2 regions of the Rhizobium sp. NZLR8 genome follow, and region 1 is predicted to be linked to the other one. Evidence: riboswitches for the same ligand, from Rfam matches in the RefSeq annotation. Region 1 holds a riboswitch; the other holds the start of a gene.
What was found. A riboswitch is a leader RNA that binds a small molecule or an ion and turns the genes downstream of it on or off. The one in region 1 is predicted to bind glycine.
Positions count from the first base shown of each region.

Region 2: it holds a riboswitch for glycine, as region 1 does, so the genes downstream of both, HJB89_RS30605 (D-amino acid dehydrogenase) here and gcvT (glycine cleavage system aminomethyltransferase GcvT) in region 1, are expected to answer to the same signal.

Region 1 is NZ_JABDVY010000018.1:7,440-11,895, reverse strand. It holds gene gcvP (aminomethyl-transferring glycine dehydrogenase) at 1-466, opposite strand, end outside; gene gcvH (glycine cleavage system protein GcvH) at 466-828, opposite strand; gene gcvT (glycine cleavage system aminomethyltransferase GcvT) at 852-1,988, opposite strand; glycine riboswitch at 2,065-2,145, opposite strand; glycine riboswitch at 2,149-2,237, opposite strand; gene HJB89_RS28425 (hypothetical protein) at 2,396-2,776, shown strand; gene HJB89_RS28420 (copper chaperone PCu(A)C) at 2,850-3,851, shown strand; gene HJB89_RS28415 (hypothetical protein) at 3,924-4,190, opposite strand; gene crcB (fluoride efflux transporter CrcB) at 4,312-4,456, shown strand, end outside.
Region 2 is NZ_JABDVY010000021.1:75,883-80,338, reverse strand. It holds gene HJB89_RS30615 (alpha/beta fold hydrolase) at 1-804, shown strand, start outside; gene HJB89_RS30610 (RidA family protein) at 915-1,256, shown strand; glycine riboswitch at 1,324-1,413, shown strand; gene HJB89_RS30605 (D-amino acid dehydrogenase) at 1,559-2,815, shown strand; gene HJB89_RS30600 (GlxA family transcriptional regulator) at 3,162-4,292, opposite strand.

The sequences.
Region 1 (4,456 bases):
TCGCCTCGTCGAGCAGCGAGGCATTGGCGACGTCGAGGCCGGTGAGGTCGCAGACCATCGTCTGGTAGTTGAGAAGCGCTTCCAGGCGGCCCTGGCTGATCTCCGGCTGGTAGGGCGTATAGGCCGTATACCAGGCGGGATTTTCCAGGATGTTGCGCTGGATGACCGGCGGCGTGATCGTGCCGTAGTATCCCTGGCCGATCAGCGACACCAGCACCTTGTTCTTGTTGGCGGTCTCGCGCAGCTTGTCGAGCGCCTCGCGCTCGGTCATCGGCGCGCCCCAGACGAGTGGCGCCTTCTGGCGGATCGAGGGCGGCAACGTCGCGTCGATCAAGCCGTCGAGGCTGTTATAGCCGATCACCTTCAGCATGTCGGTCATCTCGGCCGGCGAGGGGCCGATGTGACGGCGATTGGCAAAATCGTAGGGCTGATAATCGGTGAACTGGAATTCGGTCGGCGTCGTCATTACGCGGTGAGCTCCTTATAGGCGGCCTCGTCGAGCAAGCCGTCGGCATCCGCGGCATTTGCAAGCTTCAGCTTGAAGAACCAGCCGGCGCCCTTAGGATCGGAATTGACCAGCGACGGATCGGCAACGATGGCCGGATTGACCTCGGTGATCTCTCCGTCGAGCGGACAATAGACGTCGGAGGCAGCCTTGACGGATTCAACTGTCGCGGCATTGCCGTTCTTGGAGAAGGTCGCGCCGACTTCCGGCAGTTCGACGAAAACCAGGTCGCCGAGCTGATCGACGGCATAATTGGTGATACCAACCGTCGCAACGCCGCCTTCGATCTGCAGCCATTCGTGTTCTTCGGTAAATTTCAGCATTGTTCGTCCTCTCTGGAAAAGCTTTAGCGTTTGTAGGTCGGTGTGACGAAGGGCAGGGCGCTGACGGTGATCGGCAGATATTTGCCGCGCACCTCGGCGTAGACGAGCGTGCCGGCCGCTGCATGGGAGACCGGAACATAGCCCATGGCGACGGGACCTTCGACGCTGGGGCCGAAGCCGCCCGAGGTGACTTCGCCGATTTCGACCTTGCCCTCGGCATCGGCATAGAGCTTGGCATGGCCGCGCACCGGCGCCTTGCCTTCCGGCTTCAGGCCGACGCGGCGGCGGGCAGCGCCGTTTTCGAGTTCGGAAAGGATTCGGCCGGAGCCCGGGAAGCCGCCGGCGCGTGCGCCGCCCGTGCGCCGCGCCTTCTGCATCGCCCATTCCAGCGCTGCTTCGACCGGCGAGGTGGTGGTGTCGATATCGTTGCCATAGAGGCAGAGACCGGCTTCAAGGCGCAGAGAGTCACGGGCGCCGAGGCCGATCGCCTGGACATCGGGATGCTCGAGCAGCCGCATGGTGACATCCTCGGCCTTATCAGCCGGGATCGAGATTTCGAAACCGTCCTCGCCGCTATAGCCGGAGCGCGAGACAAGACAGGAAACATCGTGCAGGCGGCAGTGGCGCACATCCATGAATTTCATCGCTGCGACGTCGGCCCAGAGTTCGGCGAGAACCTCGACCGCACGCGGTCCCTGCAGCGCGATCAAAGCGCGGTTCAGCAGCGTGATATCGCATCGGTCGCCGATATGGGCCTGCAGATGGGCCAGATCGGCCTCCTTGCAGGACGCGTTGACGACGACGAAAAGATGGTCGTCGAGATGGGCGATCATCAGGTCGTCGAGAATGCAGCCGCTGTTGTCGGTGAAAAAGCCATAACGCTGGCGGCCTTCGGCAAGACCGAGGATATCGACCGGAACCAGGCTTTCGAGCGCCAGCGCGGCATCCTCGTAGCTGCCGGATTTCGCCTTCACGATGACTTGGCCCATGTGGGAGACATCGAAGAGGCCGACCTCGGTGCGGGTATGAAGGTGCTCCTTCATGACGCCGGCGGGATATTGCACCGGCATGTCGTAACCCGCGAACGGCACCATGCGGGCGCCGCGCGAGAGATGCAGGGCATGCAGCGGGGTTTTCTTCAGGGCAGCAGTATCGTCCAAAAGACGCCTCCGGGGTTTGCGCCTTCTCGCGAAGGCACGGGCTCAAATCTGAAGGCGCGGCTGCGCACTTCTCTCCTGAGCCCCCTCTGTCCCTTTGCCTGAGATTGTTATCCCTTCGGCGAGCGTTTCGAGAACGCTTCTCTCCAGAGTTCCGTCTGCCCCTTGCTGGTCCTTTTGCCTGAGAGTTTCCGGGGCGGTTGCTCCTTCGGCACCGGTGGCGAAAGCACCGGATTCTCCCAACAAGGTTGGCGCAATTATCCGGCGGTTGTGGCTCTTGGCAAGCGGCAAATGTCGTCACCGAGCAAATTTTTGTCGTCTTATACCGATCCGGCCTTAAACTGCAGCAAATCTGCTTTTGCATTTCGGCTGTAAACCGGCTATCGCGACTTGCTGTTGAAGGGGATCTCATGCGGCCGACCGGACTGAAAGCGACGCTGTTTTTGCGCATGCTTTGCGCATTGAGCTTCGCGTTGCTCGGTCTTGCCCATCAGCCGCCGCAGGCTGTCGCCTCCGAAGGCTATCATGCGGCGGCCTATATGCTGCCCGACGGCAGCTTCGCTTCGCTCTGCGTCACGGTGAAGGACGCAGACGGCAAGACCGCCTCCTTCAAGCCGAATTGCGAAGCCTGCCGGCTGTCGGCCACCGTGATCCTACCGGCACCGGATGCCGGCTCCTGGCTCGAACGCAAGCTCGCCTCGCTCGTCAATTCGCCGATCGAAACCGCCGCCGTTACCGGTGCACGCGCCGTCAGCCGGGCAAATTCCCGCGCGCCTCCCATCCTCGGCTGATCTGCCTTCGCACTTAATGATGCAGCATGCCGGTCCGCCTGAGAGAAATTCGCGGCCGGCGAGGAGATATCCGATGAAGATTAGCAAGACATTTGGCAAGACATTCGCGCTTGCCGCCCTTCTTTCCGCGACCGCCATCGCCGGCGCAGAAGCGCATGTGACCTTCCTCGACAGGGAAGCGACTGAGGAGACCACCATTCTCGCGACGCTGCAGCTGCCGCACGGCTGCGACGGCAAGGCCACCACGGAAGTGCGGGTCAAGCTGCCGGAAGGCTTCGTCTTCGCCAAGCCGCAGCCGAAGGCCGGCTGGGAGCTCGAGGTGATCAAGGGCGACTACCAGAAGATCTACGACAATCACGGCGACAAGGTGAAGACAGGCGCGGTCGAGATCCGCTGGAAGAACGGCAATCTCTCCGACGATTTCTACGACACCTTCGTCATCCAGGGTAAGGTTTCGGGCGTCGATGCCGGCACCTCGCTCGCCTTTCCGGTGACGCAGATGTGCGGTGACACGGTCGAGGCCTGGGATCAGGTGGCAAAGGATGGCGGCGACGCGCATGGGATGAAAAGCCCGGCACCGCTTCTGAAGGTCGTCGCCGGCGAAGACCATGGCCATGACCATGACGACATGGCCGGCATGGACATGTCCGGTATGACCGGTATGGGTGCTGCGGCACCGGCTGGAGAAACGGTCAAGGCCGGCGATCTCGAAGTCTCTGGCGGGTTCGCCAAGGCGATGCTGCCCGGCCAGCCGGTCGGCGGCGGCTTTTTCACCGTGAAGAACAACGGCCAGACGGACGACCGGCTGCTATCCGTGACATCGCCTGCGGCAGGCGAGGTTCAGATCCACGAGATGGTGACCAAGGACAACGTCATGCGGATGCGCCAGCTGAAGGACGGCATCGCCATCGCCGCTGGCCAGACGGTCAAGCTCGAGCCCGGCAACCTGCATCTGATGTTCCAGAAGGTGAAGACGCCGTTCAAGCAGGGCGATAGCGTGCCGGTGACGCTGACCTTCGAAAAGGCCGGAAAGATCGACCTGGTGCTGCAGGTGCTGTCGGTGCAGGGCAAGTAAGCGCGATCCGATGAAACAGCAAAGCCTGCGACTGTGATCCAGTCGCAGGCTTTCCTTCAAAAGGCGGTTGCCTCAGACCTCTTCGTAGGATTGCAGAGCCTGCTTGAGGCCGGCCTGCGGCTGGCGGTTGCCCTTGGCCATCAGGTCGAGCGCCACTTCCGTCGACTGGATGATGCTGGAGGGCTCCTCGGCCTGATCGGGGCTGTCGGCCTTCAATTGCCGGTCGGCGATGCGGCGTGCATCGCGCGCGGCGGTGCTGGTCGCGACACGCTGGGGAATCCTCAGCGATTCGAAGGCAATGGCAGCGGTGTTGGCCGATACGGACAGGAGCTGGGTCATGCCGTCACGGTATCGGCATGATATTGGCGCCATCATAACAAAATCATCGGCATTTTACCGGATGGTAAGAATTCATTCCGTCACGATTGGAATCTCTGCGGAGTTGCGATAAATCCGGCGGATGATCCAGGCTCTTCTCGTCGCCGTCGGCGGCGCTATCGGTTCCCTCCTCAGATATTATATCGGCCAGTGGACGCTGAGGCTCATGGGCCCGGCCTTTCCCTGGGGCACGCTTGCGGTCAATGTCGTCGGCTGCTTCGTCATCG
Region 2 (4,456 bases), on a different contig from region 1:
ATCCCAACCCTTGACGGCCAGGTCGAACTTCTAGTCGAAGGTAAAGGCCCACGTATTGTCCTGCTCCCCTCGCTGGCGAGAGGCGCTTCGGATTTCGATGAAATCGCACCAATGATTGCTGCGGCGGGTTTTCGTGTTTTGCGACCGCAGCCACGCGGCATAGGCGCAAGCTCAGGGCCAACCGAAGGCATCACATTGATCGATCTTGCCGCCGATGTCGTTGCTGCAATCGAAGCTGATTGCGCGCCGGAAAAACCCGAAGCATTGTTTGTGGTGGGCCACGCATTCGGCAACTGGGTCGCGCGCGTTCTCGCCCATCATTGGCCTTCGATGACAAGATCCGTCGGACTTCTCGCAGCGATTATCGGCAGTACGATATCGCCCGAACTCCTGATTTCTGTGAATGTCGTATCCGATAATTCCAAGCCGGACGCAGATCGTCTATTTTATTTGAAGCGCGACTTCTTCGCTCCGGGGCATGATGCTTCCGTATGGCTAAACGGGTGGCACACAGAGGTCTCTCAATTCCAGCTCGCCGCGACAAACGCGACCGCCGACAGTAGCTGGACCGAAGTGGGTAAAAATCTCCCGGTCCTTTACGTCGCGCCGGAATTTGACAAGATCGCACCCGTCCCCGAAGAAGACTTCTTGCGAGACCGTGTAGGCCACCTAACAACGTTGGAAATCATTCACGGTGCTGGCCATGCACTCCTTCCAGAGAAGGTGTCCGAGGCGGCGGCTGTCCTTGTCTCATTCGCCCAGTCCATCATGCGCGGCCAAGCCGACACGACTAAATCTACCTAGACGTCGCACGCGCGTTTCAAACAGCCAGCGTCGTCGCGGCTAAAGATTTTCCCCGGCCTCGCTTTTCGTGCGGGGCCTCCATCGCAGCTCAATTTTTCCAGGAGAAGTCCATGAGCATTCAGCGCATCGAACCGGGCGCCCGCATGAGCAACGCCGTCATCCACGCTAATACCGTCTATCTCGCCGGCCGGGTCGGCCAAGGCGAGAGTGTCACCGATCAATGCAAGAGCGCACTTGCCGACGTCGACCGCCTGCTCACTGCTGCCGGCAGCGACAAGTCGAAGATCCTGCAGACGGTCATCTATCTCTCGGACATCTCCGATTTCGCCGAAATGAATGCCGTCTGGGAAGCCTGGATCGATCCGGCAAACCCGCCGGCCCGTGCCACCAGCGAAGCCAAGCTGACCACGCCAAAATTCAAGGTCGAATTCATCGTCACCGCAGCAATCTGATCGCCGTGACTTCAATCAAAAAGCCGGCCTGAAAATCACACAGGCCGGCAACCGAGGCAATATCGTTTAAGATGGTACGGGAGAGATCGGCATACGCCGACGCCGACGGAGCAACCCCCCAAGGAAACTCTCAGGCAAAAGTGACCGTACTTTCGAACACTCTGGAGAGAGACGCCTTGGGCGTCCACCGAAGGGGAACGCCGAGGCCAAGCGCGTCGGTTAAGCTCTCAGGTAAATGGACAGATTTGGGGACAGCCGCAGATTTTGAGATCTGCGCTTATTGATCTGTCTGGAGAGCAAGAATGCGAAAGATTGTTGTAATTGGCGCCGGCATAGCTGGCGTATCGACGGCTTACTCACTTTTACGCGCTGGCTACAATGTCACCATCGTGGAACGACAACGTTATGCAGCGATGGAAACGTCGTTCGCTAATGGCGGACAACTTTCAGCCAGCAACGCAGAAGTATGGAACCACTGGTCGACCCTGTTGAAGGGAATCAAGTGGATGGTCAGAAGGGACGCTCCCTTTTTGATGAACCCGAAGCCATCTTGGCATAAATACAGCTGGCTGGCGGAATTTATCTCCAACATTTCCAACTATCGCGAGAACACTATCGCCACAACTAGATTGGCAATCGCTGCGCGCAAGTTCATGTTTGAAATAGCAGAACAGGAAAAGATCGACTTTGATCACATTCGTCGCGGTATTATTCACGTTTACTGGGACAAGCAAGGTTTTGAGCACGCGAACGTGGTAAACCGCCTACTTGTTGAGGGAGGGTTGGACCGTCAGCCGGTGACGTCGAACGAGATGAAGACGATCGAGCCGACTCTGCACGGAAATTTCCATGGCGGATTCTTTACGCCCTCGGATTCTACCGGAGACATTCACAAGTACACGACCGGACTTGCCAAGGCGTGCGAGAACCGGGGCGCAAAATTCTTGTACGATGCGACGGTAAATCGGATTGAGCGGCGCGGCCGCTTCCAGTTAACCTACTCGACGACGGAGACCGGACGCGAGCCTCAGGTGATCGAAGCCGATGCAATCGTTGTTTGTGCGGGCTCGGCCAGTCGCAATTTGGCGGCGATGCTGGGTGACCGCCTCAACATCTATCCAGTTAAAGGTTACTCGATCACAGTCCATCTGGATGATGAAATCTCTCAACAGTCGGCGCCTTGGGTCAGCCTTCTTGATGATCGAGCCAAGATAGTCACCAGTCGGCTGGGGATGGGCCGGTTTCGAGTTGCAGGTACGGCGGAACTCAATGGTCTGAACTGGGACATCCGTAATGATCGAGTCAAGCCTCTCGTCGATTGGACACGCATGATCTTCCCAGGAGTTGGCACTAATCGAGTCGTGCCGTGGGCAGGTCTACGGCCCATGATGCCGAATATGATGCCTAAGGTTGGACGAGGTCGCATGCCGGGTGTATTTTACAACACCGGCCATGGACATCTGGGGTGGACACTGTCGGCTGCGACAGCGGCAATGCTTGCGGAGTGCTTAGCAAAGGAACTGCCTGTCGAAACAGGCCAATCGGCTGGTGAAGCTTGATTAGACTTTAGATTCGACAATGGCTTCGCCGCATTTTCGCGGGCAGCAAGGTGTCCTGATCGAAATCGCATAACGTGCCTGCCAAGAAGCTTGAAGGCGGACAATGTGGGCCGTAGCCGTGGCTCGCTTGCGATCACGCCGGCGCAGCTTGGCTGCAGGGCATCGACGGACGGATGCCAAAAAAAATGGCGTCGAGTTCGGGGGACGGGGAAATAGTTGAAGAGGTAAAGGTGGATAGGGTTCCATCTCCAGAATGACCGACTGGGTTGATCGGCTTCCCGCTCAGGCCAGCCGACGGTCTCCACGCGAGCACAGCGATAGCTGTGCCGAGAGCGAGATCAACTCACTAGTTCTCGCTGAAGGCCAAGGTAGGACGGGTACGATTTGAAGAACTGACGACTGAGTGAGCCAAACTTGTATAAACCGACACTCTGGATCGCGACAGGTCCAAATCCTGTTCACTCCTTTCAATTCTCTCGTAGAGAGAGGACCATTGCGGTGATACAACATCGTCCACTGATACTTTTGATTGTCGCGCTTGTGATGGGGTCGCTGCAAACCGCGATCGAAAGCACCGATTGAAATGTGAGCTATCGGAGAAACCAGTAACCACCGCGATTTCCGTGATCGACTTGGTGGTATTTAGAAGAAGCCAGTATCCATAACCAAGCCTTAGTTCACGGGAGTACTGTTGGACCGTTTGCTTCATTTCCTGCTGGAAAAGGCGTTCGACCTGGCGCTTAGAAATTCCCAAAGACGACGCAAGAGACTTAACATTCGACGGCTTGCCAGGATTTCGTTCGATGATCTTGATTGCCCTCACTACTCTCGCATCGAGTGCGCTTTCTCGAGCAAGGGTCTCATCACGTTCGGGCTGCGAGGTGGAAAGCTCTTGTGGTGCAGGAACGTCGGCGCCGATGGCCGAATAGTGACGTTCTAACAGCCATGAACCAAGCTCCAGCGTGGCTAGCCCTCCCGCACAGCTAACTCGCCTGCCGCAAACTATCAAGTTCAAGCCTGGGGTTTGCTGCACCTCTGCAAAACGGATATTCTTATCATGGCCGCGATACCAGTCCGTGGCGCAGGGCAACCTGTCGAAGAAGCCGGCTTCAATCAACACAAACAGTCCGGAACCGGTTCCGACCAAAGTCGCGCTGTTCATATCAGCGCCAGTCAGTGCTTCCAAAATCAATCTTCGGTTTTCAATTGGAGCTGCATTTCTACCGCCTATCACAAAAACGTAGTTACAAGTGCGGGCAGCCTGCAAGGGCGCGGTGGGGGGAATTTGGATACCGCAGGTGGTCTGAGCCGGGGTTTGTCCTAAAACGAGATATTCAAAGTCAATCCCCACCGCGGCCGCGGGATCGGTGCAATGCTTCAGAATATAGACTAGGGCAGAGTACGAAAACATCGTGAAACCTGGAAGGAGGATGAAGCCAACCTTCACAAGCCGTCGCACTCCCGGAACCGGCATCATCGTAGAATCTCCTGCCAACAATGGCTCATCGTAGCGGCCTGCCTACACTCCTTAGATGCCCGCCACTGCTTTTCGCATAGAAGATCCATGCATGGCGAAGTCTCAAGGTTCGACGATAATGATCTCTGACCGAATGCTGACTGCCCGTGGGGTCAGGAAGCGGT